DNA from 3 places in the Pseudoxanthomonas sp. JBR18 genome. Region 3 is predicted to be linked to each of the others. Evidence: predicted binding sites of a transcription regulator. Region 3 holds the regulator's gene; each other region holds the start of a gene.
What was found. Region 3 encodes FliA, which starts transcription of late flagellar genes. Its sites were predicted from a motif close to TAAAGTTTNNCNNNCNNNGGCCGATAA; they were not measured.
Positions count from the first base shown of each region.

Region 1: the regulator FliA is predicted to act here: its motif matches at 2,469-2,495, upstream of PJ250_RS02570 (GGDEF domain-containing protein).
Region 2: the regulator FliA is predicted to act here: its motif matches at 1,869-1,895, upstream of PJ250_RS11295 (methyl-accepting chemotaxis protein).

Region 1 covers NZ_CP116339.1:526,142-530,164, forward strand. Annotated here, with positions in the region: gene PJ250_RS02555 (SDR family oxidoreductase) at 50-949, opposite strand; gene PJ250_RS02560 (hypothetical protein) at 1,061-1,336, opposite strand; gene PJ250_RS02565 (alpha/beta hydrolase) at 1,420-2,412, opposite strand; gene PJ250_RS02570 (GGDEF domain-containing protein) at 2,571-4,023, shown strand, end outside.
Region 2 covers NZ_CP116339.1:2,521,359-2,525,381, forward strand. Annotated here, with positions in the region: gene PJ250_RS11290 (glycoside hydrolase family 2 protein) at 1-1,713, shown strand, start outside; gene PJ250_RS11295 (methyl-accepting chemotaxis protein) at 1,925-4,023, shown strand, end outside.
Region 3 covers NZ_CP116339.1:3,692,767-3,696,789, forward strand. Annotated here, with positions in the region: gene PJ250_RS16725 (chemotaxis protein CheA) at 1-746, opposite strand, end outside; gene PJ250_RS16730 (protein phosphatase CheZ) at 750-1,358, opposite strand; gene cheY (chemotaxis response regulator CheY) at 1,358-1,750, opposite strand; gene PJ250_RS16740 (RNA polymerase sigma factor FliA) at 1,769-2,518, opposite strand; gene PJ250_RS16745 (MinD/ParA family ATP-binding protein) at 2,515-3,399, opposite strand; gene flhF (flagellar biosynthesis GTPase FlhF) at 3,386-4,023, opposite strand, start outside.

The DNA.
Region 1 (4,023 bases), 1.4 Mb from region 3:
GCTGTCAAGAGCCGGGGCAGACCCTAGCGCAGGCAGGGCGAACGCCGCGTCAGTCGATGGCGGTGTAGTCCATCGCGGCCAGATCGGTGATCAGGTCCGGCCCAGTCGGCGTCCAGTCCAGGCGTCGTCGGGTGATGGCGCTGGAGGCCACCATGGCCGTGCGGGCGAACATCGCCATCCAGCCGAAGTAGTCGGCCACCTCCGGATCGCCGCGCAGCGACACCAGCGGCAGGCCCATGCCGGCGGACACGGTGCTGGCGATCTGGTAGAGCGGCACGCCCTCCTCGGCCACCGCATGGTGGCGCAGGCCGGGCTGGGCCCGATCCAGCGCCAGGGCGTACAGGCGCGCCACATCGCTCACATGCGCGGCCGACCAGCGGCTGCCGCCCTCGCCCACGTAGGCGACCTGCCCCTTGGCCCGGGCGATCGCGATGTAGGGCGTGATCAGCCCCTGCTTGCGGGTGTCGTGCACCTGCGGCAGGCGCACCACCGAGACGTTGACCCCCTGCTGCAGCAGCGCCTCGCCGGCCAGCTCCGAGGCCGCGCGCGGATGGTGGGAATCGGCATCGAAGACCTCCTCCCGGGCGACATCGGTGGGTTGCAGCGCCCCCATGCCCACCCCGGAGGTGATCAGCAGGGGCCGATTCGATCCCTTGAGCGCCTCGCCCATCGCCAGGATCACGCGACGGTCCTTCTCGCAGTTGGCCACGAAGTTGGCGAAGTCATGGTCGAAGGCGGTATGGATCACCGCATCGGCCTGCTCCACCCCGGCGACCAGCGTGTCCGGTGCTTCCAGGGTGCCCAGGAGCGGCTCGGCACCGGCGGCACGCAGGGCCTGGGCGCCGGACTCGGAGCGGGTCAGGCCCAGCACCTGGTGGCCTGCGGCGAGGAGTTCGGGGATGACGTGGGAGCCGATGAAACCGGTCGCACCGGTGAGGAAAACACGCATGGCAGCAGCGCCTGTCTGAAGTCAGCGTGCTTTATCCGCCCACCCGGCCTGGGCGAACAGCCGTGGCGTTACAGGGGTATGCGCACTAACAGGCTGCGCGTGGCCGTGTGCTCAGTACAGCAGTTCGGTCCGCAGCCCCTGGGCCTGCAGCGCGTCGTCGGCCTCCAGGTACCAGCGCTCCGGGCCGGCGGCCACCGCTTCCACATACAGGCCCTCGCCGTCCTGCCGCGGGGGGCGATGGATCTTGACGATGGACACCCGGTGCCGGGGATCGCCCAGCGCCAGCAATGCACGCTGCACCGTGCTGGCCAGCTCCGCCGAACTCATCTGCGCGTCGAGCGGGCGGAAGGCGAGGCGGTAGCTGAAGCTGGGACGCGGTGCGGACATGACGGGCAAGAACATGAGCGGGAGGGTCGATCAGGGTACAGGCGTCCTCGGCGGGCCTGGCCAGGCCATCGGCCAAATTCCCGTCAAGTCGGTGCCCGGCCCAGCACCCGGCGCACGAATGCCGCCACTTCCCGGGCCAGCTCCTCGTCCTCCGGCGCGCCATTGAAGCCGCCATGCGGCATCGCCTCGAACACATGCAGCTGCGCATCGACATCCGCCCGGCGCAGCGCGCGGTGCAGGCGCACGGTGTTGGACAGGAACAGATCGCGCGTCCCACTCTGCAGGAAGGTCGGCGGGAACCCGTCGAAGCGGCCGAACAACGGCGACAGCCGCGGGTCGGCCAGGTCCGCCCCACCCGCATAGAGCAGGTTCTGCGCCATCAGCGAGCCGGGCAGCACCACATCCACCGTGCGGTTGACCTGGAAGCTGTCACCCGACTCGGTCAGGTCCACCTCGGGCGAAAGCAGCACCAGGCCGGCCGGCAGCGGCAGACCCTCGTCGCGGGCGCGCTGGAGCATCGCCGCGGCCAGACTGCCGCCGGCCGAGCGTCCGCTGATCACCACGCGCGCGGCGTCGTGTCGCGCCAGGACCGCGCGGTAGACCGCCAGGCAGTCATCTAGCGCGGCTGGATAGGGATGCGCCGGCGGCATCCGGTAATCCGCGCCGTAGCAGGCCAGTCCGTGCAGATCGGCCTGGACACAGGCGCCGATCCTGCACGCCTGGCCGCCACCGAACACCAACGCCCCGCCGTGCAACTCGATCAGTGCCGCATCCGGGTCCTGCGGCTCGACGGGCGTGGCCAGGTGCACGGTCGCCGTGCCCACCTGCAGGGTCCGCGCCTGGGCACGCACGCGCCCGGCCGCCGCGGCCAGCGCCTGGGCATAGTGCTGCTCCACCGCCGCCTGCATGCGGATCCATCCCTCGGAGTCGTCCGCTGCCGGCACGGCGATCCTGGCGTTGTGCGGCACCCCATCGGCAGCGACCTTGTCACGCAAGTACTCGCGTGCATGCGCGCTGATCGAGGTCGGCACGGGGATCGTGCGCGCTTCGATACGGACGCCGTGACCGTCATCCATGGAGACACCCTTTAGGGAAAGCAGTCGACCGACAAGGATAACCATCGCACCCGATCTAAAGTTTTAGCTCCACGCGCCGCTATTCTTGACGCATCATCTTGGCGCCGCACGATTCGGCGCCCCAGCTCGTCCCCCGAGAGAACGCTCCGCGCCCCGACATGCGTACCGACCTCCAACGCGAACTGCAGCACTGCCGAGGGCTGCCCAGTCCTCCAGGCGTGGCACTGCAGTTGCTGCGGCTGGCGCAGGACCCGGACGCGATGATGGCAACGGCTTCGAACCTGATCGGCAAGGATCCTGCGCTGAGCGCGCGCATGCTGCGCGTGGCCAATTCGCCGCTCTACGCCGCCCGCCAGCGTGTGGAAAATCTCACCCAGGCCTTGTCGCTGCTGGGACTCAACGCCACCCTGACCTTGGCCCTGGGCTTCACCCTGTCGCGGCAGATGTCCCAGCCGGAGAGCAACTGCCCGCGCGAGCGCGTCTGGAAGCGCTGCGTGGTCGCCGCGCTGGCCGCCCGCCTGCTCGGCGAGCGTGTCGGCTTGCGCCAGCTGGAAGAACTGATGCTGGCCGGCCTGCTGCAGGACATCGGGGTGCTGGCGCTGTGCCAGCTGTTCCCCGGCGAATACCAGGCCCTGCTCGAGCAGGCGCTGGACAATACCAACCTGCTGCTGAGCGAACGCGAGACCTACGGCGCCGACCACGCCGAGATCGGCGCCCTGCTGGCCCGGCACTGGAACCTACCCGAGCTGCTAACCGACGCCATCGGACAAAGCGAAGCGCTGGCGCAGGTACAGCTACCGCCCTTCCAGGCCTGCGTGCGGGTGTCCGGCCTGATCGCCGACATCTGGATGGGCCAGGACACCGAACAGGCGCACCTGGAAGCCCAGGCCTCCTGCATGACCCATCTGTCGCTGGGCCCGGATACGTTCAACGGCGTCGTGGAGGATGTGCGCACGATGCTGGCCGATGTCTGCGAGGTCTTCGAGGTGCACATCTCCAGCCCCTCGCAGCTGCGGGCCATCCTGGACGATGCCCGGGAGCTGGCCCAGCTGCGCGCGATGCGCGACCTGCAGGAGGCCGCGCGCGCGCGCGAAGCCGCCGAGGAATTCGAAGGCCGCGCCCGCCGCCTCACCGAGGAGGCCCGCCGCGATCCGCTCACCGGCATTTTCAATCGCGCCCAGCTCGAGCACGTGCTCGGCAAGGAATTCGAGGCCGCCCAGCGCCACGGTTGGCCGCTGTCGGTCGCCTTCATCGACCTGGACGACTTCAAGCAGGTCAATGACCGCTGGGGCCACCTGGTCGGCGACGAGGTGCTGCGCAATTTCGCCCAGGCCCTGCAGGTCTACCTGCGCGGCAGCGACATCGTGGCCCGCTACGGCGGCGAGGAATTCATGATCGTGCTGCCCGGCATCGACGCGGCCACCTCGGCCAACGTGGTGCGGCGCATCCTGGCCGAGGTCGGCCGCCTGCCGATGACCATCATCGACCAGCAGCCGCTACACGTGACCTTCTCGGCGGGCGTGGCCACCCAGGACAGCGCCCATGCCTTCCCCAGCATCGAAGCCCTGCTGACCAACGCCGACAAGGCGCTCTATACCGCCAAGCGCGACG
Region 2 (4,023 bases), 1.2 Mb from region 3:
ATCCTGGTGCCGTTCGCAGTGGAATCCAAGCTGTCAGGCGTGGCGCGCAAGGTCACACCCGAAGACCGCATCTGGTACCGGCGCCAGTTCACCATTCCCGCCGACTGGTCCGGGCAGCAGGTGCTGCTGCATTTTGGTGCGGTCGACTACGAGGCGCACGTGCTGGTCAACGGTGGGGTCGTCGGCTCGCATCGTGGTGGCTCGGATACGTTTACCTTCGACATCACCGACTACCTCAAGCCCGGTGACAACGAGCTGGTGGTGCAGGTCACCGATCCCACCTCCGACGGCGCCCAGCCGCGCGGCAAGCAGCAGCTCGACCCCAAGAGCATCTGGTACACACCGGTCAGCGGCATCTGGCAGACGGTGTGGCTGGAGCCGGTGCCCAAGCTGCACATCGAAGACGTCAACATGACTCCGGACATCGATGCCGGCATGCTGGACGTCAACGTCGCGCTCAACCGCAGCGCCAGCGATGCCGACGCGGTGCGGATCACCGCGCGCGACGGCAAGCGCGTGGTGGCCACGCGCGTGGTGCGCGCCAACCGCCGCACGCGCCTGGCGATCCCCGAGGCCAAGCTGTGGTCGCCGGACCGACCCTTCCTCTATGACCTAGATGTGGAACTGGTGTCGGTGCAGCCGCCCTTCGACCAGGCCGACGCCTCCCAGCACCGCCCCAATGGCCGACGCGACGATTCCCTGCTCACCGAGGTCGAGGCGCAGGCCTATGCCAAGGCCAAGGTGGTCGGCACACCGCGTGACCAGGTACGCAGCTACTTCGCCATGCGCAAGAGCTCCATTGGGCCGGGCCCCATCCCGGGCCAGCCGGTGATGCTGCTCAACAACCAGCCGCTGTTCCAGAACGGCACGCTGGATCAGGGCTGGTGGCCCGACGGCCTGCTCACCCCACCGTCGGAAGAGGCGATCGCCTTCGAACTGAAGTTCCTCAAGCGTGCCGGCTTCAACATGTTGCGCAAGCACATCAAGGTCGAGCCGGCGCAGTACTACGCCATGGCCGACAGGCTGGGCATCTTGATCTGGCAGGACATGCCCTCGGGCGAGGAGGAGGACAGCCTGGATCAGTTCGTGCGGCAGGCCTCCAACGACGAGGTGCTGTTCCCCGCGCGCGTCTCCGATGAATTCGAGTACGAGCTGCTGCGCATGATCAGCGACCTGCGTAACCATCCGTCCATCGTCACCTGGGTGGTCAATAACGAAGGTTGGGGCCAATACGCCTCCACGCGCCTGGCCCAGGCGGTCAAGGCGCTGGACCCGAGCCGCGTGGTGAACAAGACCAGCGGTTGGCTGGATACCGGCGATGCCGGTTCGGATCTGTTCGACATCCACACCTACGAGGACGTGCCGCACGTGCCGGAGCGACACACGCACCGGGCCATCGTGATTGGCGAATACGGCGGCATCGGCCTGCCCATCGAGGGCCATCTGTGGTTCCCGGCCAATCGCAACTGGGGATATCAAACGGCCAAGGATCAGGACGATTACCGGCAGCGCTACCAGCGCAAGTTCGCCGAGATCATCCGCCAGGCGCGCGAGGTGGGCCTGAGCGCGGCGGTCTATACCCAGACCACCGACGTGGAAGGCGAGATCAACGGCCTGATGACCTACGACCGCGAGGTGCCCAAGATGCCGGCCGCCGACTTCGCCCGGGTCCACGCGCCGCTGGTCGAAGCGTCCCCGGCAGCGGCCGACTGACGCCTCCCGCGCGACAGGCGTCGGCCCGTCGCGCGTCAACCGCCGCATGCGCCGCGGCACGCCGGACCCCGTGCCTGTCATGGCGCCGTCATCGTTGGGTGATGTGCTTGCGCATCCGCGCCAGGCCTTGCCTGGCTGCGCTTGAAAAAAAGCGCTCAAGTCCGCGCTGGCCGGGCCGATACAGGGGCGTCATTGCGCCTGGTGCCCCTCGATGAAACTCCCCATGCTCACCATTGCGACCAAGCTCCGCGTGAGCCTGATCGCCGTTGTCCTTGGACTTGCCGTGGTCGGCTTTGCCTACTGGCGGGTCAGTGCCGGAACCACGGCGGCCGATACCGAACTGCAGCGCTTCCAGGAGCGGAACGCCACCGTCCAGCGGCTGGCCCAGGCCTTCAACGAGGCGCGCCGGCTGCAGGCCGAGTATGCCCTGTCTTTCTCGGTGGACAGTGGCAAGCGCTTCAACGCCGCGCGCGCCACGCTGCGGCGCGACCTGGCCCAGGCAGCGCTGGGCAAACCGTCTGGCACCGGGCCGGCGGCGACGTTCCAGGCTACGATCAAGGACTACCTCGCCTCGGCCGAGTCGCTGGACGAGCGCATCGCCGAACTGGGGCACGATGCCGATTCCGGACTGCAGGGCGAACTGCGTGAGGCGGTGCATGGCGTGGAGAACGTGCTGGGCCAGTACGACGCGCCGGCCCTGCAAGTCTCCATGCTGACCATGCGCCGGCACGAGAAGGACTTCATCCTGCGTCGCGACCAGAAGTACGCCGACCAGTTGGGGGCCGAGGCCATGCCCTTCGAGCTGCTGCTGCAGAAATCCAGGATCCCCGAGGCCGCGCGCGAACAGATCCGCACGCTCATGCAGCAATATCAGGATCGCTTCATCGCCTATGCCGCTGCCCGTTACGGGGTCGACAGCGAAGTCCAGTCGCTGGACGCGGCCGCGGCCAAGGTGGTGCCCGCCCTGGCCGCGCTCAACAGGCAGCAGGACGCGCTGCTGCAGCAGGGGCGCAAGACGCAGGCCGACGAGCGTGCGTGGATGAACGCGATGTTCTCCATCACCCTGGTCGCCGTCGCGGTTGTTTTGGTGGTGATGCTGGTCCTGCTGCTGCGCGCCATCGTGCGTCCGCTGGAGCAGGCCGTCGCCTTCGCCAGGGACATCGCCGACGATCGCCTCGACAGCCGCCTGGCCATCCACAACCCCAACGATGAACTGGGGACCCTGGGGGCCGCGTTGCAGCACATGCAGGCCAGCCTGCGGCAGCGGATCGAAGGCGAACGCGCCACCGCGCGGGAGAACGCGCGCGTGCGTCAGGCGCTCGACGCGGTCCAGGCCAGCGTCATGGTCACCGATGCACAGGGCATGGTGGTCTACGTCAACGACGCGCTCACCGATGACTTCGCCCGTGCCGGGCTGGGAGGGGAGACCCTGCTGGGCACCCGGGCGGGCGAGTTGGGCACGCAGGTGGCCGCGATGCTGACCGCCGCGTGCGAGCGCGCCGAACCTCAGGCGGGCGAGACCGAACTGTGCATGAGTCATTTCCGCCTGCAGGTCAGCCCGGTGCTGGACAACGGGCAGCTGCTGGGCCTGGCAATGGAATGGCAGGATCGCCGCCTGGAGCGCGTGATCGAGCACGAGGTGGCCGCGCTGGTGGCCGATGCCGCGCGCGGCCATCTGGAGGAGCGCATCGGACTGGACGGCAAGGCGGGCTTCGTGCGGGTCTTGGCCGAAAAGATCAACTTGTTGCTCGACAGCGTCGAGACGCGCCTGCTGGAGGTCACCCGGGTCATGGAGGCCTTCGCGCGCGGCGACCTGCGCGAGCGGATGCGCGGCGATCACCAGGGGCTGTACGCCAGTCTGCGCCAGGGCCTGGATGCGGCGATCGAGCAGGTCGGTGGCATCGTCACCGGCATCCAGGGCTCGGCCGGCGAGGTGCGCGCCTCGGCCGAGGAAATGGCCTCGGGCACCTCGGACCTGTCGGCCCGCACCGAGCGCCAGGCCAGCGATCTGGGGGCGGCCATGCAGCTGATGGACCAGGTCTCCGGCGAGGTCGAACAGAACATCGCCCGCGTGCGCGACACCGTGGCGATGGCGGTCGAGGCCAGCGAGGCGGCGCGCCAGGGGCGGGAGATCGCCCACGCCGCGGTGGCCGGGATGGATCACATCCGGGGCTCGTCGCGGCGCATCGCCGAGATCGTCGCCACGGTCGACGGCCTGGCCTTCCAGACCAACCTGCTGGCCCTCAACGCCGCGGTGGAAGCCGCGCGCGCCGGCAGCCACGGGCGCGGGTTTGCGGTGGTGGCCGGCGA
Region 3 (4,023 bases):
TCCAGCTCGACTTCCTTCTCCAGGGTGCGGGCGACATCGCGCGCCACCTTGGGGAAGCGCGAGAACACCTTGCCGACCGGCTGCATGCGGGTGCGCATCACCGCGGTCTGCAGGCGCGCGGTGGCCACGTCCAGGCCGCTGACGGCGCGATCCAGTTCTTCGTCCTTGAGCCGGATGCGCAGGGTCTTGAGGCGATTGCGGGCCAGGACCAGTTCGCCGATCAAGTTGACGATGGCATCCAGGCGCTTGGTGTCCACGCGGACGGTGTGCTCGGCTTCGGCCGGTTTGGCCGCCGCGGCCTGGGCCTTGGGCGCGGCAGGCGCCGGCGCCGCCACGGGCGTGGGTTTGCTGGGCGCCGCGGCCGGGACGTCGCCGGCCGCGAACTGCGCGATCAGCGCCGGCGGGGCCGGCGTGAGCGGCTGTCCGCCGGAAAAGGCGTCCAGCATGTCCTTCAGGTAGTCCAGCGACTGCTGGGCGGCGTCGAAGTGGCGCGCCTGCAGCGTGGTCTGGCCGGCGCGCGCCATGCCCAGGGTTTCCTCGGCGGCGTGGCACAGCTCGACCATCGGGTGGATCGCCAGGAACCCGGCGCCGCCCTTGAGCGTGTGGAAGCCGCGGAACACGGCGTTGAGTTGCTCCGAATCACCGGGCGCCTGTTCCAGCGCGACCAGCTGCTCGCCCAGGCGCTCCAGGATTTCCTGGGCCTCGATGATGAAGTCGGCAGCGATGTCGTCGGGAACGGCGCTCATGGCTTACAACCCGAGGTTGGAGAGCAGGTCATCGGCGTCGTGCTGGGACACGCCGTGCTTGTCCAGGCCGGCCAGGGCAGGGCCCGCCAGGCCATTGGCCACCGGCGATCCCTCCTTGGGAGGCAGGCCCAGCGCGCCGAAGCCTTCATGCACACGGCGCACGATGCCGGCCACGCGGCGGATGATCTGTCCGGTCAGGTCCTGGAAGCTCTGGGCCAGGGCCATCTCGGTGAGGTTGTGGCGGATGCGGTCCAGGATTTCGCCCTGGTCGGCGTTCAGGCCGCCGGCGCGCAGCTGGTCGGCCAGGGTGCGGCATTCCTCGGCCAGGTCTAGGGTGCGGTGGCTGGCCTGTTCGGTCATGGCCACCACGTGGTCCAGGCGCGAGCAGGCATCGTCCAGCTCGCCGGCTTCGCTCGGCACGGTGGGCAGGTCGCCCAGGGCCTGGCCCAGGTCGCGTGCCAGCCGGCTCAGCCCCTGCATCATCGGCTTGGTGCGCCAGGCGGCCAGGGTGTCGATCTCCACCCGCCAGGCGCCCTCGTCGCCGCTTTCCAGCGCGTCCAGGGCCCGCTGCAGGCTCTCGATGAGCGCGCCGCGCTCGGTCGTGGCGTTCATCAGGCGGCCGCTCCCAGGCGTTCGAAGATCTTGCCCAGCTTTTCTTCCAGGGTCTGGGCGGTGAACGGCTTGATGATGTAGCCGCTGACGCCGGCCTGCGCCGCCTCGATGATCTGCTCGCGCTTGGCCTCGGCGGTGACCATCAGCACCGGTAGGTGCTTGAACTTGTCATCGGCGCGGATGTTGCGCAGCAGGTCGATGCCGGTCATGCCGGGCATGTTCCAGTCGGTGACCACGAAATCGAACGGCGATGCCCGCAGCGCCGCCAGGGCGCTGTTGCCGTCTTCGGCTTCGGCGGTGTTGGTGAAGCCCAGATCGCCGAGCAGATTCTTGACGATACGTCGCATCGTCGAGAAATCGTCCACGATCAAAATCCGCATGTTCTTGTTCACCGCTGACTCCTAGGTTCTTTAATCTTCGTCTTCGAGGCCGGAATCGGCCATTTCGAATGCCTTGAGGCGACCGCGCAGGCGCACGGTGGCCTGGCCGTGGATCTGGCAGACGCGCGATTCGCTCACCCCCAGTACGGCACCGATTTCCTTCAGGTTCAACTCCTGCTCGTAGTAGAGCGAGAGCACCAGCTGTTCGCGCTCGGGCAGCTGCGCGATGGCCTTGCCCAGCTCGCGGCCGAATTCCTGCCGTTCGAGCATCTGCTGCGGATTGGGCCCGCCCTTGGCGACGGTGTCCAGCTCGCCCTGGTCCTCGATGCGCGACTCCAGGCTGAGCACGTGCCCGCGCGAGGCGTCTTCCATCAGGCGCATGTAGTCCGGCAGGGGCATGTCCATCGCCGCGGCCACCTCGTTGGGGGCGGCGGCGCGGCCGGTGGCCTGCTCGATCTTGCGGATCGCGGCGGCCGCGTCGCGGGCGCGGCGATGCACCGAGCGCGGCACCCAGTCGCCGCGGCGGATCTCGTCGATCATCGAACCGCGGATGCGGATCGAGGCGTAGGTCTCGAACGAGGCGCCCTGGTCGGCGTCGTAGCTGCGCGAGGCCTCCAGCAGGCCGATCATCCCGGCCTGGATCAGGTCGTCGATTTCCACGCTGGCCGGCAGGCGCGCGGCCAGGTGATGGGCGATGCGGCGCACCAGGTCGGCGTGCTGGGTGATGTAGTCGTTGTCGTTGTTGCGCTGGACGGCGCGGTACTGGGCCAGGGCGCTCATGCGGCCACCCCCGGGCGGATCATCCGCTCGACGAAGAACTCCACGTTGCCGCGCGGGGCGGTCGGGGCCTGCCAGCGGGCGGTGCGGCGGGCGATTTCGGCGATGGCCTGGGCCGAGGGGCTGGCCGGGTAGGCCCTGACCACCGGCTGCTGGCGCTGCACCGACAGGCGCAGCCAGTCGTCCTGCGGCACGCAGCCCAGATAGTTGAGTGACACATCGCCCAGGAACTTCTCGCAGACCCGGCCGAGCTTGTCGTACAGCAGGCGGCCTTCGTTGGGGTCGCGGACCATGTTGGCCACGATCTGCACCCGGTCCACGCCGCGCTCGCGCGAGAGGACCTTGATCAGGGCGTAGGCGTCGGTGATCGAGGCCGGCTCGTCACAGACCACCACCACCGCATCCTGGGCGGCCTGACAGAAGGTCAGCACGCTGTCGGTGATGCCCGCGGCGGTGTCGATCACCATGACATCCAGGTCGCGCTCCAGCTCGGAGAAGACGTTGATCAGCCCGACGTGCTGGCCCGGGGCCAGCTCGGCCATGTGCCGGCGGCCGGAGGCGGCCGGGACCACCATCAGCCCATTGGGCATGTCGATGATCGACTCTTCCAGGGTGCAGCGGCCGGCGACCAGGTCGGCCAGCGTGTAGCGGGGCGTCAGGCCCAGCAACACGTCGACGTTGGCCAGACCCAGGTCGGCGTCGAGCAGCAGGGTCCGCTTGCCCATGTCCGCAAGGGCCATGGACAGGTTGACCGACAGGTTGGTCTTGCCGACACCACCCTTGCCACCGGTCACGGCGATGGTCCGCACCGGGCCCAGCGGCTCGGGTCGGGTCGCCGACAGGGGGAAGGCGTTGGTCAGCTTGGCGTAGTCACGCGACTGCATGGGTCTGCTCCGGGATACAGGGCTTATCGGCATCGCGCCGCAAATCTTCAAGGCGCAAAACCAGGCTGGGGGCATTGGCGCGGTGCAGGTCGTCCGGCACGTGCTGTCCATCGGTCACCCAGGTGATGGGGAGGCGGTGATCCACGACCACCGACAGGGCGCTGCCAAAGCGTCCGGTCTCGTCGAGCTTGGTCAGGATCACGCCCTGCGGCGCGGCCCCGGCGAAGCGGCGCACCACCTCGTCCAGGTCCGAAAAGTGGGCATTGGCCGGCAGCACCAGCAGCGAGCGGACCGTGCGCGAGGCGCGCAGCCAGTTCAGCTGGGCGGCCAGGGCGCGGTCGCGCTGGCCCAGGCCGGCGGTGTCGATCAGCACCAGCTTGTAGTCGGCCAGGCGCACCAGCAGCTGCTGCAGGGAGGCGTCGCTGTCGGCCTCGTGCACCGCGATGCCCAGCTGGCGGCCGTAGCTGTGCAGTTGTTCGCGGCCGCCGACGCGGATGGTGTCGGTGGTGACCAGGGCGATGTCGCGGGCGGCATGGGTCTGCAGGAAGCGCGAGGCCAGCTTGGCGATGGTGGTGGTCTTGCCGGCGCCGGTCGGGCCGACCAGGGCGATCACGCCGCCTTCTT